Regions from separate parts of the Shewanella sp. 492 genome, predicted to be linked through region 2. Evidence: riboswitches for the same ligand, from Rfam matches in the RefSeq annotation. Region 2 holds a riboswitch; the other holds the start of a gene.
What was found. A riboswitch is a leader RNA that binds a small molecule or an ion and turns the genes downstream of it on or off. The one in region 2 is predicted to bind lysine.
Positions count from the first base shown of each region.

Region 1 (4,469 bases), 1.9 Mb from region 2:
GAGTGGCACCAAGGTGACACTGCCAAGCAACTCGCAGTTTTCCAGTTGCTGCATTAACTGGTAAATAACTGCATTGCCCTGCACCTCGGCGCCATGCACATTCGCCTGAATATAGACACTCGGCCCACGAATAACGGCTGGCGTAAACTGAAAAATGGGCAACTCGAGATCTTGCCCTGTCGCCAATTCGCCAATTTTCAACGTGCTACGGCTCGGTTTCATCGTTCGCCTTCAAACAGATTTTCATGTAGCGAACGTACCACCTGCGCCGCCTCACTTTCGGCGACCAATACACATAAGTTGTGTGGGCTGGCCCCTTGGCAGATCATGCGCACATTATGTGGCTCTAGCACCTCAAACACTCGGCGGCACACCCCTGGTGTAGAGGCAATTTTATTACCCACTATCGCCACTAAGGCTAAATTATCTTCCACACGCACCCGGCAATGCTGCGACAGTTCTTGTAATAGCGCTTCGCTGAGCAAATGATTGCCAGCCGAATCTGAGCCCGTTTTATCTAAGGTCAGCGATACGTTAACTTCCGATGTTGTGATCAAATCGACACTTATTTTGTGCCTTGCTAGCGTAGCAAAGGTCTCCGCCAAGAAACCTTGCGCATGCAGCATCTGCAAACTGTGTAGATTCAGTAAGGTTTGATCGCGGCGCACGGCCACGGCGCGGTAAATAGGCTCATCACTCACTTGATGACGTATCCAAGTACCGCCACGTTCAGGCGCTTTGCTCGAACCCACAAACACCTGAATTTTTTGCCTTACCGCAGGTAAAATGGTCGCAGGATGTAGCACCTTAGCGCCAAACGTCGCCATTTCAGCAGCTTCATTAAAACTAATTTCAGCGATGGGCTGTGCATTGGGGGCCAAGCGCGGATCGGTAGTGTAAATCCCGGCCACATCGGTCCAAATTTCGACCGCTGATGCCCTAAGCGCCTCGGCCAATAACGCCGCCGAGTAATCGCTACCGCCGCGCCCTAAGGTCGTAGTGGCACCCTGCGCATCGGCACCAATAAAACCTTGAGTCACAATACGCTGCTCGGCCAGCAGCGGGGCTAAATGCGCCGCACATAAGGCTTCAACCTGCTCAATTTGAGGCTCGGCACGGCCAAAATGACTGTCGGTGCGCATCACTTGGCGCACATCAAAGGCTGACGCCACCTCACCTTTTTCACGCAGCACAGCAGCAAATAGCGCCGCAGAACATTGCTCTCCTTGCGCTAACAACTCGTCCATGGTCGCTTTGCAACGTTCACGGCTCAGTGACTCACTTAACATATCAATACGACTGAGCACGCTATCGAGGTGAGCGGCAACCTCAGCTGGACGACCGAGTCGGTCAAGGATTTGATATTGGATTGAGGCAATCTGCTTGAGCAGTTGTTGACGCTGCTCATCATCGAGTTGCGCTTGAGTCAACGCCACCAATAGGTTGGTGACGCCGCTTGAGGCACTCACGACCACAATACGTGTATTAGGATTGGCAATAATGATGTCGGCACAACGACTCATTGCTGGATAATCAGCAACGGATGTACCACCGAATTTAGCGACAACAATCGACATTAGCCCACCTCAACGAGATTGAAGCGGTTACAAGACACGACAAGAATAGATAACATGATAAACCTCCGAACTGACTTCGTTCGAAGAGCCTGGTGCAAAGATTACGCACCCCAAGATGGGAAATAGCGATCACCACCAGAAGCTCTCCACCAAAAAACAGGTGACAATCGACAGGATTCAGCCATATCGACCGATAAACAAACGAAACCAAACACTTGTCTATCTCGGCGTTAATCTCCATCATAAGCAATCGTCAGAGTTTGGCCTCTTCATGCTTACTACCTAGTTAACGCTCCTCTTCTGTATCTCAAGCGTATTGACGCAGTAAGATGGTTGAAAATTAGCAAATACCCGCCTAATAAGTCAACGATATTTATTCAATATGAGTAAATATTATTTCAAGGTCACTGCCACCTTAGTAAAACAAGATTAAGATTGAATATCGGGTAACTCATTGACTAGGCGCACCCGCGCCGAAAAAGCGCCTATGGTCAGCTCGGGATAACTAAGCAGGCAAGGCACCAATTGTAACTGGTCGCCCTCGACAAAATAGATCGCATTTTGGTTAAACTGTGTGCCCAATGCCACCGCTAATGGCTTTTCTATCGGGACAGCCCAGCTTTTTTCCATATGACGGCGATCATAAGAGGCCCCGATGATGGCGCGATAAGGACGCTTAAGTTCGATGATATGTCGCTGTAATTGACTATCTAACAGACGATTTTGAGGCGCTGACAACAGTTCGCCCCTGGGGTTGTACGCCGTAAGAATGGCAAAGGATAAAGCCGGAGAAAACCCTTGGGTCAATAGAAATTGGGTATGCTGATAACTGTGCCAAAAATGGTCATCTATACTACTCATTCGCCGAACATTCCTAAATTAGCGTACGATAATTATAGCTAAATCATCTTATCTGCCTAGAACAAACAGATTATATCTCTGTTAAATTATAATTAATGACCATAAAATCAAAAGATTAGCCATAAAAAATTGATTAACATCAAATCTAAGCGTAAATTTGTTAACATTTCATTTGTTAACAAATGACTAAAACGAGTACAATACGTCGGTTGATTCACTTCCACTCGTCAAGCATGAACAACTTTTGTTACGCCATGTCTAAATCACTGTAATGAAAAGTTGTCAATTTCCTATAGATATGAGCGATTTTGTCGCTTTTAATATTGAAACTTGAAAATTTCAATAGTTAAAGGAACTATTTCCTACTATTGTTAATCGTAGTGGATACAATTAGCGCATCTTTTTCAATAAAGAGATACGCATACTTTACTAATCATGAAGTGCGTTGCGGTTTCAGTCGTTTTAGTGAAAGCACCTACGTGACTCGGTAATTTTCAACACGACAAGTCAGGGCGCAACCCGCACAGCGCGCCTATGGTTAGCACAGATGTAAACAAATATTAGGTAGATAAATATGCAAAATCCGCACATTCTGATCGTAGAAGATGAAGCCGTTACCCGGAACACGCTAAGAAGTATTTTCGAGGCTGAAGGATATGTGGTAACTGAAGCCAATGACGGCGCAGAAATGCATAAAGCAATGCAAGAAAACAAGATCAATCTCGTCGTTATGGATATTAATCTTCCTGGCAAGAATGGTCTTTTGTTGGCTCGTGAACTTCGTGAAATAAACAATATCGGCTTAATCTTCCTAACGGGCCGTGATAACGAAGTTGACAAGATCTTGGGACTTGAAATTGGTGCAGATGATTATATCACTAAGCCATTCAACCCACGTGAGCTAACAATTCGTGCACGTAATTTGTTAACCCGTGTGAATAGCACAGGTGTAGAAACAGAAGAAAAGAGCGCGGTAGAATATTACCGTTTCAACGGCTGGAGCTTAGAAATTAACAGCCGTTCATTGGTTAGCCCACAGGGCGAGTCATACAAGCTTCCACGCAGTGAATTCCGTGCGATGCTTCACTTCGTTGAAAACCCAGGTAAGATCCTGACTCGTGCAGACTTACTGATGAAGATGACCGGCCGTGAGCTTAAGCCACATGACCGTACGGTTGACGTCACGATTCGTCGTATCCGTAAGCACTTTGAGAGCTTACCAGATACGCCAGAAATCATCGCGACAATCCACGGTGAAGGTTATCGCTTCTGTGGTAATTTAGAAGACGCATAAGCCTACGCTTATGTTATTCAATGAAAAAGCCAGTCTCACGACTGGCTTTTTTTGTGCTCGGAACACTTATGCCGCTGTGGGCTAGACTTCGAATCCAGCTCGATATCATTTCAATCCGGCCGAGTGGCTTTTGGATATGCTGATTTGAAGCTAAAACTTCATGGTTATCCATCGCCTGCCCTGCGATATCTGCAGCACATTTTTGGTTAGATCAGCGAAATCTAACTTAGTATTTATAGACGAAAAACAGGGATTATGAGTACGGTTGACCCTGTCCCAATATTTGCGATTAGCGTCATATTGCAGACCAAGTTACTCCGTAACTACGGTTTGCAACCAGTCCTGTAGCTGCTGTAATTCTTGGTTATTAAACATCACTAGACCAGCATGTGTCCTCCTCTGGGAAAAATGTAACTGCAGGTTTGGCGATTGTAAATGGCTAAAGTAACTTGCTGGAGCTATCGAATCTTGCTCTGATGCTATCAATAAAGTGGGTGTATTTGAACGGGTCAATAAAGGGGCTATTGCCGTATCTTGAAGAGTTATATTGCGTTGCTGCAAAACGGTATCTGTGATCTGGCGTAATTGCTGTTCGCCCAATATTCGGTAATACCATGAATATTCCTGTGCGACGTAATTCTTTAACCCGGTACTAAAGTCATGCATAGGCGCAATTAATACTTGTCCAGTAATGTTCTGTCGTCTTGCGCTAATTTGCGCAGCGACATTGGCGCCAA
Region 1 is NZ_CM181702.1:3,309,677-3,314,145, forward strand. It holds gene AC5YBX_RS14595 (succinylglutamate desuccinylase/aspartoacylase family protein) at 1-222, opposite strand, end outside; gene lysC (lysine-sensitive aspartokinase 3) at 219-1,577, opposite strand; lysine riboswitch at 1,709-1,885, opposite strand; gene AC5YBX_RS14605 (DUF3293 domain-containing protein) at 2,007-2,438, opposite strand; gene arcA (two-component system response regulator ArcA) at 3,013-3,732, shown strand; gene AC5YBX_RS14615 (alpha/beta hydrolase) at 4,045-4,469, opposite strand, start outside.
Region 1: another riboswitch for lysine. It lies ahead of lysC (lysine-sensitive aspartokinase 3); the one in region 2 lies ahead of AC5YBX_RS06580 (Na+/H+ antiporter NhaC family protein).

Region 2 (4,469 bases):
CATTACAAGATGTAGCGAGTTTCGAAGCTAAAGCGCTGGAAAAACATGGCATCAATATCGCTGCCGTTCCACCACGTTACAAATCCACTTATTTTGCTCATGCCTTCCCAGGTGGATATTCAGCTAGCTATTATGCCTACATGTGGAGTGAGATCTTAGCGGCAGATGCTTTTGCTTATGTACAGACCCAAGGTGGTCTAAATCGCGACATTGGCATGAAGTACCGCAAGACGATACGCGAAGTGGGCAACAGCGTGCCACCGATGGAAGCCTACAAAGCATTCCGTGGGCAAGCGCCTACCACAGAAGCGCTACTTAAGCGACGCGGTTTAAACTAAAGCAACTCATGCAACGCCCATAAAAATGCCGCTATGATTAGCGGCATTTTTTATCACTGATTTCGCCTTAGCGGCTCATGATTATATCGTTGGTTTAGCAGCTTGATAGCGAAGTACAACCACACTTATCACAAACAGCACACTACTGGCACCTAAGCCTGCAGCCAGCGATTCGGTAAAGCCGAGCACCACATAGCCACCTAAGCTTATCCCTGCCACAATAAGCGCGTAAGGTAGCTGAGTTAATACATGGTCAATGTGATGACAATTAGCGCCTGTTGACGACAAAATAGTGGTATCGGAGATCGGTGAGCAATGATCGCCAAATACCGCACCCGCTAATACTGCAGCCAGCATGGGAAGCATCATATTGGTGTGCGTGCCCATGGCCATATCGGCGGCAATCGGCAACATGATGCCGAACGTGCCCCAGCTAGTCCCCGTTGAAAACGCGGTCAATCCGGCCAGAATAAATAATACCGCAGGCAGTAACGCAAAGGGGATATTACCTGTGGCTAGGCTGGCCATATATTTACCCGTTTCCATCTGACCAATCACACCGGCAATGGTCCAAGCAAACAGTAAGATATAGATAGCAGGTAACATAGAACGTGCACCTACTATCATCCCTTTAAGGATTAATGATTTATCTAAACCTTGACTGAGAACTAACAGCAATGTGGCCACCAAGCCAATGATCGCCCCGAAAAACAGTGATGAAGCCACATCGGTCTTTTCAAAGGCGCCAATTAAGGTAAATGGCAGATTTTCGGCAGTTAACGCATCGGCACCGCTGCTGATCATAAAATAGATAGTGGCGGCAACCAGTACGGTAATGGGTAAAAATAATCCTGAAATTTTCCCCGAATCGGCCTCAGGCAGATCGCTATTGGCTCCAGGTGGTAATCCTTTAGACTCATCATAAAGATGACCTTTTTGGGCGTTAAGCTCATGCTGACGCATCGGGCCAACATCGAGCCCCATAAAGGCGACACACAATAGGAGTAACAGCGCAAAGATAGCGTAGAAGTTCATCGGGATCATCTGAATGAACACGCTTAGATGCCCTGTATCAGCAAAACCATGTGCCGTTAAAATGCCGCCAATCAGCGCAATAATATATGCCCCCCAACTCGACACGGGTGAGATAACACAGATAGGCGCTGCGGTCGAATCCAGCAGGTAGGCCAATTTACTGCGTGAAATGTAATAGCGATCGGTTAACGGCCTTGCCACGCTGCCGACAACTAAGCTATTAAAATAATCGTCAATAAATACCACGCAACCTAAAAACATGGTCAATAGCTTAGCATCACGTTTATTGCGAATATGCTGACGTGCCCAATTGGCAAACGCCTTAGCAGCGCCGCTGACAGTGATCAATGCGGTGATCATCCCCAACAAGATAAGGAACCCAAGCAGATAGACATTCCAACTATTGAGGGCGCCATCGGCCCAAAATAACCCCGTCACCTGCTTAGCGAGATATTGTCCCGTGTCACCGAAGGAATAATCGGTGATAAGCACAGCCCCAAGTAGGATCCCCACCCCAAGCGAAAGTAATACTCGACGAGTAAAAATCGCCAGCAAAATAGCCACCACAGGGGGCAGCAAGGAAAGCGCCGAATCGGCGTAACTCAAAGTCGTCATTGTTTTATATTGTCTTCGTTAAATTACGAATGGAGGGCAACTGAACTGGTGGGATATAGCAAAAGATATTACACCTGTCCTATCAGTAGCGCTCCATAGTGATACCAGTTGTCGGTATACCTTCTTTTTATCATTCCGGATAAAAAGCACTATGGCAGTGCTGCCTCTATTCGATGACAGCCCCAGCAGTGAGCTTTGATGAACTCGACCACTTCGGCATTAAATCCTTTCCTATTCGCTGTACGGCATCACCCTAACGAATACTACTAATATTTAATGCACCTCTACGTCTCAGGACGCCTGACCAATTTCACTATCGGCAGGCGTGACGCACATAGAAACACAAGCGGCTTTAAGGATGCTACCTCAAAGCCGGCCAACGTGATCTATATCACACTAAGTTTTAAATGAACACCAAGATATTCACCAAGTGTTTACAACTTACTAAAGAAGCTCTACTAACTTAGGTACTGCATCAAACAGATCCGCTTCTAAACCATAATCGGCCACTTGGAAAATAGGCGCCTCTGGATCCTTGTTGATGGCCACAATCACCTTAGAGTCTTTCATCCCTGCCAAGTGTTGAATCGCGCCCGAAATACCAACAGCAATGTACAGATCTGGGGCAACAATCTTACCGGTTTGCCCAACTTGCAGATCGTTAGGCACATAGCCCGCATCTACTGCTGCACGAGATGCCCCTAAAGCCCCCCCCAGTTTATCGGCAAGTTGCTCTAACATTGCAAAATTCTCAGCACTGCCCATTGCACGACCGCCCGACACCACAACCGATGCCGCGCCTAAATCTGGGCGCTCTGATTCGGTCAATGTTTGTGAAACAAATTCAACATTACTGGTAAAAACACCACCAAGGGTCTGCTCGGCTGCCGCGCCATCATTACTCACAGCGTCAAATGCACTCACGCGCACCGTCATCACTTTGATGGCATCTACACTCTGCACGGTAGCCATGGCACTGCCTGCATAGATTGGCCGAACAAAGGTATCTTCACTGACAACTTCAACCACTTCAGACAGTTGCGACACATCAAGTAAGGCTGCTACGCGCGGTAAAACATCTTTACCTAAACTCGATGCTGAAGCCAAAATATGTTGATAATCGTTGGCGATAGAGACCACTAGTGCCCCTAAGTTCTCGGCGATACCGTGGGCATAAGCCGCATTGTCTGCCACTAATACACTGCGCACACCGCTCAATTGCTTAGCAGCCTCGACCACTGGTGCACAGTTTTCACCTGCGACTAATAAGTCTACATCGCGACCAATTTGTTGTGCACACGAAACCACTTTAGCCGTGTCTAGTTTTAAACTCGCGTTATCATGTTCTGCTATTACTAGAATCGCCATTAGATCACCTTCGCTTCATTTTTTAGCTTTTCAACCAGCTCCTCAACAGAAGCCACCATCACGCCCGCCTTACGCTGTGCAGGTGGAGTGACTTTTAGTACGGTTTGATGTGACTTTAGCTCAACACCAAGACTCTCGACCGTTATTGTCTCTAGTGGTTTACGTTTCGCTTTCATGATATTGGGTAATTTGGCGTAACGAGGCTCATTTAAACGTAGATCTGTCGTAATGATGGCTGGCAGTGGCATTTTCAGCGATTGTAGTCCGCCGTCAATTTCACGTGTCACCAAGACAGTTTCTCCCTCAACCTTCACCTCAGAAGCAAAAGTCGCTTGTGGCATACCTGCCAATGCTGCCAGCATCTGACCTGTCTGATTGTTATCGCCATCAATAGATTGCTTGCCCAGTAAAATAAGCTGTGCTTGCTCTTGAGTCTGAATCGCATTGAGTAACTTGGCAATCGACAGCGGTTCAAGTGCTTCGTCGGTTTCCACATGCACACCACGATCAGCGCCTAACGCCATAGCGGTGCGCAATTGCTCTTGTGCAGCCTTAGGGCCTATGGTTGCCACGACGATTTCAGTGACAATACCCGCTTCTTTTAACCGAACCGCTTCTTCTACAGCAATTTCACAAAATGGGTTAATCGCCATTTTAAGATTTGCGGTATCGACATTGCTATTGTCAGCATTCACCCTGACTTTCACATTGGCATCGACGACGCGTTTAACTGGCACCAATACTTTCATAAGGCTTCCTTCTTACCATCTTTTTATGTTGAATAAAAAAGTGCATAGCAAAACTATCACAAACTTAAGCCACTTTACGTGCTGTTGACGTTAACGTCAACAAGAACGCAACGAGAAATCTACAAACAGAAAATGACAACAAAACACCAATATAAAAGTGATTACGTTCACTTTTTCATATCAATTTTAATGCAATTTGGCTCTGCATTAATAAAATTACAATATATAGCAAAATAATTATTTAATTCGTTTGATTAAGCGGATATTAGTTTCTATTATTATCAGTGATAAGCCTATTTACAATTATATTTAAGCAGGACACCAATAATATGAGCGAATTTCTAGATATATTGACACACGGCCG
Region 2 is NZ_CM181702.1:1,446,153-1,450,621, reverse strand. It holds gene AC5YBX_RS06585 (M3 family metallopeptidase) at 1-338, shown strand, start outside; gene AC5YBX_RS06580 (Na+/H+ antiporter NhaC family protein) at 420-1,988, opposite strand; lysine riboswitch at 2,067-2,283, opposite strand; gene AC5YBX_RS06575 (electron transfer flavoprotein subunit alpha/FixB family protein) at 2,433-3,356, opposite strand; gene AC5YBX_RS06570 (electron transfer flavoprotein subunit beta/FixA family protein) at 3,356-4,105, opposite strand; gene AC5YBX_RS06565 (H-NS histone family protein) at 4,435-4,469, shown strand, end outside.